Regions from separate parts of the Cedecea sp. NFIX57 genome, predicted to be linked through region 1. Evidence: predicted binding sites of a transcription regulator. Region 1 holds the regulator's gene; the other holds the start of a gene.

What was found. Region 1 encodes Fur, which represses iron uptake genes when iron is present. Its sites were predicted from a motif close to ATAATAATGAGAACNACTATCAA; they were not measured.
Region 2: the regulator Fur is predicted to act here: its motif matches at 2,260-2,282, upstream of feoA (ferrous iron transporter A).

The regions. Positions count from the first base shown of each region.
Region 1 covers NZ_FXAS01000010.1:71,230-77,247, forward strand. Annotated here, with positions in the region: gene glnS (glutamine--tRNA ligase) at 1-983, shown strand, start outside; gene chiP (chitoporin ChiP) at 1,447-2,853, shown strand; gene chiQ (ChiQ/YbfN family lipoprotein) at 2,900-3,226, shown strand; gene fur (ferric iron uptake transcriptional regulator) at 3,320-3,766, opposite strand; gene fldA (flavodoxin FldA) at 4,046-4,576, opposite strand; gene ybfE (LexA regulated protein) at 4,756-5,034, opposite strand; gene ybfF (esterase) at 5,176-5,943, opposite strand.
Region 2 covers NZ_FXAS01000003.1:64,527-70,544, forward strand. Annotated here, with positions in the region: gene B9Y90_RS02985 (Tex family protein) at 1-1,956, shown strand, start outside; gene feoA (ferrous iron transporter A) at 2,407-2,631, shown strand; gene feoB (Fe(2+) transporter permease subunit FeoB) at 2,684-5,002, shown strand; gene feoC ([Fe-S]-dependent transcriptional repressor FeoC) at 5,012-5,248, shown strand; gene B9Y90_RS03005 (YdgH/BhsA/McbA-like domain containing protein) at 5,293-5,571, opposite strand; gene bioH (pimeloyl-ACP methyl ester esterase BioH) at 5,705-6,018, opposite strand, start outside.

The DNA.
Region 1 (6,018 bases):
TGTGTACCCTGGAGTTCCAGGACAACCGCCGCCTGTATGATTGGGTGCTGGATAACATCACCATTCCTGCACACCCGCGTCAGTACGAGTTTTCTCGCCTGAATCTCGAATACGCCATCATGTCCAAGCGTAAGTTGAACTTGCTGGTGACCGAGAAGATTGTGGAAGGCTGGGACGACCCGCGTATGCCGACCATCTCCGGCCTGCGTCGCCGCGGCTATACCGCAGCCTCCATTCGCGAGTTCTGTAAGCGCATTGGCGTAACCAAGCAGGACAACACCGTTGAAATGGCTTCTCTGGAATCCTGTATCCGTGACGATCTCAACGAGAATGCACCGCGTGCCATGGCCGTACTGGATCCGGTAAAAGTTATTATCACTAACTACCCTGAAGGTGATGAAGAGACGGTCACCATGCCGAATCACCCAAATAAACCTGAAATGGGTAGCCGTGAAGTGCCGTTCAGTCGTGAGATCTATATCGATCGCGCTGACTTCCGTGAAGAGGCAAACAAGCAATACAAGCGTCTGGTGATGGGTAAAGAAGTTCGCTTGCGTAATGCCTATGTGATCAAAGCCGAGCGTGTAGAAAAAGACGCTGAAGGTAATATCACCGAACTGTATTGCACCTATGATCCGGAAACCCTGAGCAAGGATCCGGCTGACGGCCGCAAGGTTAAGGGTGTGATTCACTGGGTCAGCGCAGCACACGCGCTGCCGGTGGAGATTCGCCTGTACGATCGCTTGTTTAGCGTCGCGAATCCAGGGGCTGCGGAAGACTTCCTGTCTACCATTAACGCGGATTCCCTGGTTATTCGTCAGGGCTTCGTTGAGCCTAGCCTGCAGAACGCGGAAAAAAGTAAGGCATATCAGTTCGAGCGTGAAGGTTACTTCTGCCTCGACAGCCGCTATGCGACCGCAGAAAAACTGGTGTTTAACCGCACCGTTGGCCTGCGTGATACCTGGGCTAAAATCGGTGAGTAATTGCCACTAACAGCCTGATGAAAGCGCCGCGCAATGCGGCGTTTTTTCTTTCTGCTTACCTTTTGTTAACCTTTTACGCACATTCGCGGTGCGAATTAATTCTCATTTCCATTTTTGGGGGAATCTCCTTACACAATGTCATCTCTTCCCCGTAATCTCCTGATGCTTATAATGAAAGCGCTCTCAAAGAGATTTTATTCTTAAAATAAATCGTAATCAGGGTTAATCATCTGCTGCGCAATTTTGTTACAAATGCACATAGATTATGTGCTCTCTGTCATACTCCAGGAAATCTCTGATACAAAGTCATTGATAATTCGCGTCGCGAAAAATAGTCTATGAGCAGCAGTAATGCGGGTGTGTTAAGCAAAAACCGCTTTTAGCCGTCAGGCAATTTTACTTTTTTCGTCAATGGCGCTTTTCACGTCAGACGATGATTTTTACGTCAAAGAGGAATTTAACTATGCGTACGTTTAGTGGCAAACGTAGTGCGCTTGCTCTTGCTATTGCAAGCGTTACCGCTCTTTCTGGCTTTGTAGTGGCTCCGCAGGTTAGTGCTGCGGGTTTTGTTGATGACTCCACGCTGACCGGCGGCATCTATTACTGGCAGCGTGAGCGTGACCGTAAAGATGTGTCCGACGGTAAGTACAAAACTAACCTGTCGCACTCAACCTGGAACGCCAACCTCGACTTCCAGTCCGGCTATGCGGCCGATATGTTTGGTTTCGATATTGCCGCCTTCACCGCCATTGAAATGGCCGAAGACAGCGCCAGTGGCCACCCGAACGAAATCGCATTCTCCTCTAAAAATAAAACCTACGACGAAGACTACTCCGGTGATAAAGGCGGCATTAGCCTTTATAAAGCGGCTGCTAAATTCAAATACGGCCCGGTATGGGCACGTGCAGGTTACATTCAGCCAACCGGCCAAACGCTGCTAGCACCACACTGGAGCTTCATGCCTGGTACTTATCAGGGTGCTGAAGCAGGGGCCGCATTTGACTACGGTGATGCCGGTGCGCTGAGCTTCTCCTATATGTGGACCAACGAGTACAAGGCGCCGTGGCACCTTGAAACCGACAAGTTCTACCAGAACGACAAAAAAACCAAAGTTGATTACCTGCACTCCATCGGCGCGAAGTATGACTTCAAAAACGACCTGATTCTCGAAGCCGCATTTGGCCAGGCGCAGGGCTTTGTTGATCAGTACTTCGCTAAAGCCAGCTACAAATTTGACGTTGCAGGTAGCCCGCTGAGCACCAGCTACCAGTTCTACGGCACCCGTGATAAAGCCGCGAACAACACTATCAACGATATCTACGATGGCACCGCATGGCTCCAGGCGTTGACCTTTGGTTATAAAATTGGCCAGGTTGACCTTCGTCTCGAAGGGACCATGGTGAAGGCAGAAGGGCAGCAGGGTTACTTCCTGCAGCGTATGACGCCAACCTACGCTTCTTCCAACGGTCGTCTGGATGTGTGGTGGGATAACCGCTCTGACTTCAACGCCAACGGTGAAAAAGCCGTGTTCTTCGGCGCAATGTATGACCTGAGCAACTGGAATCTGCCGGGTTGGGCAGTCGGTGCTTCTTACGTTTATGCATGGGATGCAAAACCATCCACCTGGGCGCTTGATGCTTCCGGTAACCGCCAGGATCTCGCTTCCAACAAGATCAAAGAGTCTTCTTACAGCCTCGATGCAATGTATACCGTGCAGGAAGGCCGTGCGAAAGGCACGCTGTTCAAACTGCACTTCACACAGTACGACAACCACTCCGACATCCCAAGCTGGGGCGGTGGTTACGGCAACATGTTCCAGGATGAGCGTGACGTGAAGTTCATCGTGATTGCTCCGTTCACCATCTTCTGATGTGAAACCGGGCGCGTAAGCGCCCGTTTTTTATAAGGAACCGCACATGAAAAAGATTCTACTGGTCACTGCGGCTGTTTTCACGCTGTCTGCCTGCGTTCAGCCTCCGGCACCTCCGGAAGATTCACGCCTGAAGCAGGCCTATAGCGCCTGTATCAACACGGCGGAGGGCAATCCGGATAAAATTGAAGCCTGCCAGAGCGTGCTGAACGTACTGCGTCAGGAAAAACAGCATAAAGCGTTTGTTGAAAAAGAGACTGTGAACGTGTTGGATTATCAGAAATGCATCCAGGCAAGAAAGAGCGGCAATGATGAAGCCGCGAAGGTGCGCTGCGATAAGATTTGGCAGGAGATTCGCGCCAATAACAGCTGATAATCCTTTCAGTCAATAAAAAAACCGGCAAGGGAAACCTGCCGGTTTTTGCTTTTAAACGCCACCGAAGCAGCGTTTGTTAATGCGGATTACTTATTTCGGATCGTGGGCCGTGTCGTCTTCACGGCAGTCGCCTTCGGCACAGTGTCCGTACAGATACAAACTGTGGTTAGTCAGGCGAATACCGTGGCGCGCGGCAATTTCACGCTGGCGAGATTCGATAGAATCGTCGCTGAACTCGATGACTTTTCCGCAGTCGAGGCAGATCAGGTGATCGTGGTGATGCTGCTGGGTCAGCTCGAAAACGGACTTGCCGCCTTCAAAGTTGTGGCGGGTCACGATCCCGGCATCATCAAACTGGTTCAGTACGCGGTAGACCGTCGCCAGGCCAATTTCTTCGCCCATGTCGATCAGACGTTTATATAAGTCTTCCGCGCTGACGTGATGATTTACCGGCTCTTGCAGCACTTCGAGGATTTTTAATCGCGGAAGCGTGACTTTCAAGCCGGCCTTCTTTAATGCGGTATTGTTGTCAGTCATGCGGAAATTGTCCTGTTGCTTAACGATTCGCTCAAACTGCAGTGAGCGTTAAGAGTAATGCGTCTCATTATAGAACTGCTACTTCTAAATGGGAACCGCAAGTATGGTGCAAAATAAGGCTGAAAAATCGTGGCGGCGTCGCCATTTACAGTAATTATCAGCCAAGCTGTCAGGAAGACATTGTACAGGGATGTACGAGAAAGTTACAAACTTGTAGCAATTATTTTCATTGCTACAAGCTATCAAAATGGCGCAAATGCTGTATTTGCGCCAGAGAAATCAGGCGTTAATGATATCGGCCAGATTCAGTTCTTCAGAAACTTGCTTAACCCACTTCTCAACGCGTTCTGCGGTCAGTTCTGGCTGACGGTCTTCGTCAATGGCCAGGCCGACAAAGTTGTCGTCATCCGCCAGGCCCTTGGAGGCTTCAAAGTGGTAACCGGCGGTTGGCCAGTGGCCCACAATCGCCGCGCCGCGCGGTTCGATAATGTCGCGGATGGTGCCCAGTGCATCACAGAAGTATTCTGCGTAATCTTCCTGGTCGCCGCAGCCGAACAGCGCCACCAGTTTGCCGTTGAAATCGACTTCTTCAAGAGTAGGGAAGAAATCATCCCAGTCGCACTGGGCTTCACCGTAGTACCAGGTCGGGATGCCGAGCAACAGAATGTCGAAACCTTCGAGATCTTCTTTGCTGCTTTTAGCAATGTCATGCACCTCAGCAACGTCTTTACCGAGCTGTTTTTGAATCATTTTCGCGATATTTTCGGTGTTACCAGTGTCGCTGCCGAAAAAAATGCCTACGATTGCCATGAGTAAAATAACCTCTTGAAACTTAATAGTATGCTGGCCGTCAAATGCCCACGTATAGGGCAATCATAGCAGAACAGCTCCGGCAGCGGAAACAGCTATCACACCCGGGTGCACAGTCTGCAACATGGTTTAGCTCACCCTTTTGAGATTTCAGATAACCCGCAGGGCGGCTGAAGGCGTTACCCGAGATTTTTAAGCTGCTCGAGCAGCATCTCTTCGATCAGTTCGCTGCGGCTGATGTTGCGGGCGTCAGCCAGCTGGTTGAGGGCATCGACCGCATCATTGTTCAGTTTTAGCTCAACCCGCTTCAAACCACGCACTTTATCGCGCTTCAGCTGATTGCGCTTATTGATACGCAATTGCTCATCACGCGAGAGCGGATTGGTTTTCGGCCGCCCGGGGCGACGCTCGTCCGCGAACAGATCTAATGTAGTACGGTCCGTTTGTTCTTTTGCCATGATTAGAATACTGACAGGAAATTCTGGCTGCAGGGGCAGGGTGCCGGTGCAATTAAGCGCGCCATCATACATCAGCGCGCCATTCCCGCCAACGCGTTAGCGACTTCTGCTGCCCGGTCGGTCTGTTTTTAATCAGTTTTTCTACTCAGCGTCGATAAATCGGTGAATCGCCCGCAAAACGGCGTCCGGTTTTTCCGCATGAACCCAATGACCTGCTCCAGCGATGACGTGAGCGCGGGCCTGTGGGAACTGACTTAACAGCGCCTCGCGGTGGCTTTCATCAACATACGGAGAATTCCCGCCGCGGATAAACAACGCTGGATGTGGCCAGGCCGGGACAGGCTGCCAGCCAACGATATTTTCATATTGCTGCCAAAGCACGGGCACGTTGAACTTCCACTCGCCGTCAGCAAAGGATTTCAGCAGAAACTGAATAACGCCTTCCTCAGTAACGTGGTCGCGCATGATTTGCGCCGCCTGCTGGCGAGTTTTTACGCACGCTTCGCTGACCGCGCGAATAGCCGCGAAAATTTCGTCATGACGGCGAACCTGATAGTTAACCGGCGCAATATCGATCATCACTAGCTTATCAATACGCTGAGGTGCGATTGCGGTAAGGGCCATCACCACTTTGCCGCCCATGGAATGACCAATAAACGTGGCTTTTTCGATGCCGTATTCGTCCAGGGTATCCAGAACGTCCCCGGCCATTGCGGCATAGCTCATGTCATCGCTGCGCGGTGACAGTCCATGATTGCGCAGATCGATCTGCAGCACCGCGTGATCTTTACCCAGATCCCGAGCCAGAACGCCGAGGTTATCCAGGCTGCCGAACAGGCCGTGGATCAGTACAATAGGGGAATTGCTATTCGATTGTTGCGCAGTTTGCAGGCGAGCATTTAATTTCATGGCAAAGTTCTTTATTTTGGTTCGTTTGGTTAGGGTATCATGTTGGCATTCCCGCGGGCGTGCGGCAAATATTCA
Region 2 (6,018 bases), on a different contig from region 1:
GATTTGCTGTGGAACGAGCCTTCGCACGACCCGGAGCAGGAAGCCGCCCGCTTTGTGGATGCCGACAAAGGCGTCGCTGACACCAAAGCTGCGCTGGACGGGGCGCGCTACATCCTGATGGAACGCTTCGCTGAAGATGCCGCGCTGCTGGCAAAAGTACGCGACTATTTGTGGAAGAATGCGCACCTGGTTTCCGCCGTGGTAAGCGGTAAAGAGGAAGAAGGCGCGAAATTCCGCGACTACTTCGCCCACCACGAAGCCATTGCCACCGTTCCCTCTCACCGTGCGCTGGCGATGTTCCGCGGGCGTAACGAAGGCATTTTACAGCTGTCGCTGAATGCCGACCCGCAGTTTGATGAGCCGCCGCGCGAGAGCTACTGCGAGCAGTTGATTATCTCTCATCTGAATCTGCGCCTGAACAATGCCCCGGCCGACAGCTGGCGCAAGGCCGTGGTGAGCTGGACCTGGCGTATCAAGGTGTTAATGCACCTTGAAACCGAGCTGATGGGCACCGTGCGCGAACGCGCCGAAGATGAAGCCATCAATGTTTTCGCCCGCAACCTTCACGATCTGCTGATGGCTGCCCCGGCCGGACTGCGCGCCACGATGGGCCTCGATCCTGGCCTGCGCACCGGCGTAAAAGTCGCGGTGGTTGACGCCACCGGCAAACTGGTCGCGACCGATACCATTTACCCGCATACCGGTCAGGCTGCAAAAGCCGCCGTGGCCCTGGCGGCGCTTTGTGAGAAACATAACGTCGAGCTGGTCGCTATCGGCAACGGTACCGCATCCCGTGAAACCGAGCGCTTCTTCCTGGATGTGCAAAAACAGTTCCCGAAAGTCACCGCCCAGAAAGTGATCGTCAGCGAGGCAGGTGCTTCCGTTTATTCTGCTTCCGAGCTGGCGGCGCTGGAATTCCCGGACCTGGACGTTTCTATCCGCGGCGCGGTCTCTATCGCCCGTCGTCTACAGGACCCGCTGGCAGAGCTGGTGAAAATCGACCCGAAATCCATCGGCGTGGGCCAGTACCAGCACGATGTCAGCCAGACTCAACTGGCGAAAAAGCTGGATGCAGTCGTCGAAGACTGCGTGAACGCCGTTGGCGTAGATCTCAACACCGCTTCCGTGCCGCTACTTACCCGCGTAGCTGGCCTGACCCGCATGATGGCGCAAAACATCGTCAACTGGCGCGACGAAAATGGCCGCTTCCAGAACCGCCAGCAGTTGCTAAAAGTCAGCCGCCTGGGGCCAAAAGCTTTTGAGCAGTGTGCGGGCTTCCTGCGTATCAACCACGGCGATAACCCGCTGGATTCCTCCACCGTGCACCCGGAAGCCTATCCGGTGGTCGAGCGTATCCTGGCCGCCACTCAACAGGCGCTACAGGACCTGATGGGCAACAGTAGCGAACTGCGCGATCTGAAAGCCAGCCAGTTTACCGATGAGCGTTTCGGCGTCCCTACCGTGACGGACATTATCAAAGAGCTGGAAAAACCGGGCCGCGACCCGCGCCCTGAATTTAAAACTGCACAGTTTGCCGAAGGCGTTGAAACCATGAATGACCTGACGCCGGGCATGGTGCTGGAAGGTGCGGTGACCAACGTCACCAACTTCGGCGCATTTGTCGACATCGGTGTGCATCAGGACGGCCTGGTGCATATCTCGTCCCTGTCGGACAAATTCATCGACGATCCGCACAAAGTGGTGAAAGCGGGCGATATCGTAAAGGTCAAAGTTCTGGAAGTGGACCTGCAGCGCAAACGCATCGCCCTAACCATGCGTCTTGACGAGCAGCCAGGCGAAGGTGGCAGCCGTCGCGGCAATAGCGGTAACAATGCCTCTCGCGAGCAAAAAGGCAGACCAGCAGCGCAGCAAAAACCACGCGGGCGAGAAAACGCCGGCGGTGGGAACAGCGCGATGATGGATGCTCTGGCCGCAGCAATGGGCAAGAAACGTTAATTGTCTGACCTCTCCCTTTGGGGAGAGGTTTTATTTCTTCCGTAGGCTATAAAAGCAGAAAAATAACGTACTCTTGATCTAAATCAATTTTCAATATTTACCCCACCGTGAAACCAGTGATTATCATCCCTGTAACATCAGCAATAGCGAAATAACATCCATCGCTCTCCAATGAGAAGCTATTACTCTATTTTTCATGCAATTAATAAACATCTTTCTTTACGAAGTTAATAACAGCCTCGCCAGACCAGCCTCGAAAATACCTATTTTGGTTAAATCCACCCAGAAAAATAAATATTGTCGACAGTAACCATTCTCATTATCATTGCATTGAACGATATTTCTTCTCTTTCTTCCGATAACTTAATTCGTTTTTATTACACGCATCACCTGCGAATAAAACGATCATTCAGTCAGCGTCAATGCAGAGCCCAGCTCTAAGTAGGTCCTATGCAATTCATACCGAATAGCGCGTGGAAAATTACTGGCTTCGCCAGTGAAATCAGTCCGGCTTATCGACAAAAATTATTGTCCCTCGGCATGCTGCCGGGCTCTTCATTCAACGTCGTCCGTGTAGCGCCTCTCGGCGACCCTATTCATATCGAAACGCGCCGCGTAAGCCTGGTGCTGCGCAAAAAAGATCTCGCGCTGGTCAATATCGAAGCCGTTGCCTAACGGTAGGGAAGCGTCCGCGCCTTTTGCACATTCAACGAAGTTCACGAATAAAATGAAAAACTTAACCATAGGTTTAATCGGCAACCCTAACTCGGGTAAAACCACGTTATTTAATCAGCTGACGGGTGCCCGTCAGCGCGTGGGGAACTGGGCGGGTGTCACCGTAGAACGCAAAGAAGGTCAGTTTTCCACCCTTGAGCACCAGGTCACGCTGGTTGATTTACCCGGCACCTACTCACTCACCACCATTTCGTCGCAAACTTCGCTTGATGAGCAAATCGCCTGTCATTACATCCTGAGCGGCGATGCCGATCTGCTAATCAACGTAGTGGATGCTTCTAACCTTGAGCGTAACCTCTATCTGACGCTCCAGTTGCTCGAGCTGGGCATTCCGTGCGTGGTGGCTCTGAACATGCTGGATATCGCCGAGAAGCAGGCCATCCGCATCGATATCGACGCGCTGGCCGCTCGCCTTGGCTGCCCCGTCGTGCCGCTGGTGTCGACTCGTGGGCGCGGTATTGAAAGCCTGAAACTCGCCATTGATCGCAAGCAACCCAACGAGAATAACGAGCTGGTGCTCTATCCGCAGATTTTGCTGCAAGAGGCAAAAAAGCTGGCCGAAGATATGCCGCAGGACATGCCGGTGACGCAGCGCCGCTGGCTGGCGCTGCAGATGCTGGAAGGGGATATCTACAGCCTCGCTTATGCAGGTAATGCCACAGACAATCTTGACGCTGCGCGGGGCCGTCTGGCCGAGACCGTTGACGATCCAGCCCTGCTCATTGCGGATGCACGTTATCAAAGCATCGCCTCCATTTGTGATGCAGTTAGCAATAGCCTGACCGCCGAACCCAACCGGCTGACGGTGGCGATGGATAAAATCATCCTCAATCGTTACCTCGGCCTGCCGATCTTCATGCTGGTGATGTACCTGATGTTCCTGCTGGCGATTAACATCGGCGGCGCGCTACAGCCCATTTTTGATGGCGGCTCGGTGGCGATATTCATTCACGGTATTCAGTGGCTCGGTTATACGCTGCACTTCCCGGAATGGCTGACGATTTTCCTGGCCCAGGGCATCGGCGGCGGGATCAATACCGTGCTGCCGCTGGTACCGCAAATCGGCATGATGTACCTGTTCCTGTCTTTCCTGGAAGATTCGGGCTATATGGCTCGCGCCGCTTTTGTGATGGATCGCCTGATGCAATCCCTGGGGTTGCCGGGCAAATCCTTTGTGCCGCTAATCGTCGGCTTCGGCTGCAACGTCCCTTCGGTCATGGGTGCCCGCACGCTTGATGCGCCACGCGAAAGGCTGATGACCATCATGATGGCGCCATTTATGTCCTGCGGCGCACGCCTGGCGATTTTCGCGGTGTTTGCCGCCGCATTCTTCGGCCAGCAGGGTGCGTTAGTGGTGTTCTCGCTTTATATTCTCGGCATCGTAATGGCTATTCTTACCGGCCTGATGCTGAAGCACACCATCATGCGCGGCGAAGCCTCGCCCTTCGTCATGGAGCTGCCGGTTTACCACGTCCCACATCTCAAGAGCCTGATTCTGCAAACCTGGCAGCGCCTGAAAGGCTTCGTGCTGCGCGCCGGGAAGGTCATCGTGATCGTCAGTATTTTCATCGGCGCCCTGAATAGCTTCTCCTTTAGCGGTAAGCCGGTAGATAACATTAACGATTCCGCCCTTGCCTCCGTCAGCCGCGTGTTAACCCCTCTGCTGAAGCCGATTGGTGTCCACGACGACAACTGGCAGGCCACCGTTGGGCTGTTTACCGGCGCGATGGCAAAAGAAGTGGTGGTCGGTACATTGAATACCCTTTATACCGCCGAAGATATCCATAACGAGGAATTTGATGCCGCAAGCTTTAACCTGCTTGATGAGCTGGGCGCCGCAGCCGATGAAACCTGGCAGGGGTTGAAAAACACCTTCAGCCTGAGCGTACTGACGAACCCGATTGAAGCCAGCAAAGGCGACGGCGAAATGTCCTCCGGGCCGATGGGCGTGATGAGCAGCAAGTTTGGCAGTGAAGCCGCCGCCTATAGCTATCTCATTTTCGTTCTGCTCTATATTCCGTGCATCTCTGTGATGGGCGCGATAGCCCGTGAATCAAGTCGGGGCTGGATGACGTTCTCCGTGCTTTGGGGGCTGAACATCGCCTACTCGCTCTCTACGCTGTACTACCAGAGCGTTACCTTCAGCGAGCATCCTCAGTTCAGCCTGGTTTGCATCCTGGCGGTAATATTGTTCAACGTCCTGTTGCTTGGCGGCCTGCGCCGGGCAAGAAGCCGCGTGGATGTATCGCTACTTGCCACCAGAAAAACGCCTTCGTCCTGCTGCCAGAGCAGTACCGGTGACTGTCACTAAGGAGCGATGATGGCAAGCCTGATTGATATCCGTAACGCCCTGGCGCTTCAGGGCCGCCTCGAGGCGAAGCAGATAAGCCAGCAGCTTGCCACGCCTCTGCCACTGGTCGCCGCCATGCTCGATCGACTGGAAGCGATGGGTAAAGCCACACGTATCAGTGAAGACCCGAGCAGCTGCCTGACGGGAAGCTGCAAAAGCTGTCCAGAAGGGAAAAAGTGCGCCCGGGAAGTTTGGGCGCTGCGTTAAATGAAAAGGGCGGGTCATCCCCGCCCGGCTTCATAAAATGCGTGTTATTTCGCTATCTTGTAGACATCCGCAGTGGCGCGAACGTTTTTGGTATATTTCTCGGCGCTGGTCACTACGTAATAGTCACCGCCCAGCTTATCGGCTTGCTTAACCAGATCGCGCTTCGCATCCATCGGAGCGGAAGTTTTATCCGTTACGATCGTGCCGATCTTCGTTAATTTCATGCCAGCCACTTTATCTTTCTCGAGCTCTTTAGCCGCAAAAGCGCCAAAGGAAACAGCACCAACCAACAATCCAGTAACAATGCCTGTTATCAATTTCATAGCCAGTACTCTCCGTAGGTATCTGCTTTTTTAATAACCGGGGTTCACCCCGCAACGGTTTAATTATTCACCCTTCGCAAGGTGAATAATTGAGTATTGGCACAAATTGCTTTTTTCGCCACGGATGAACAACTTACCGCCCCAGGCTTTGCTCCCACTCCCGTACCGCCTGGCAAAACTCCGCCGGATGAGAGATAAACGGCGCATGGGCGGCCTTGTCGAAGATAACCGAGCTGGACTGCGGCCACAGGGCGTCCAGCAGGGGAACCACTTTGCGTGGCACAAGCCCGTCCAGTCGGCCATACATGCGTAAATGGGGTACAGCTGATGCGGCAAGACTCGTGCGCAAATCGGCGGTTCTCAGGATCTCAAGTCCACCATTAAGTACTTCCACCTCCGGCATCGGCTGATCCAGAACGACGCTTTTCAGCAGACGAGCATCCTGCC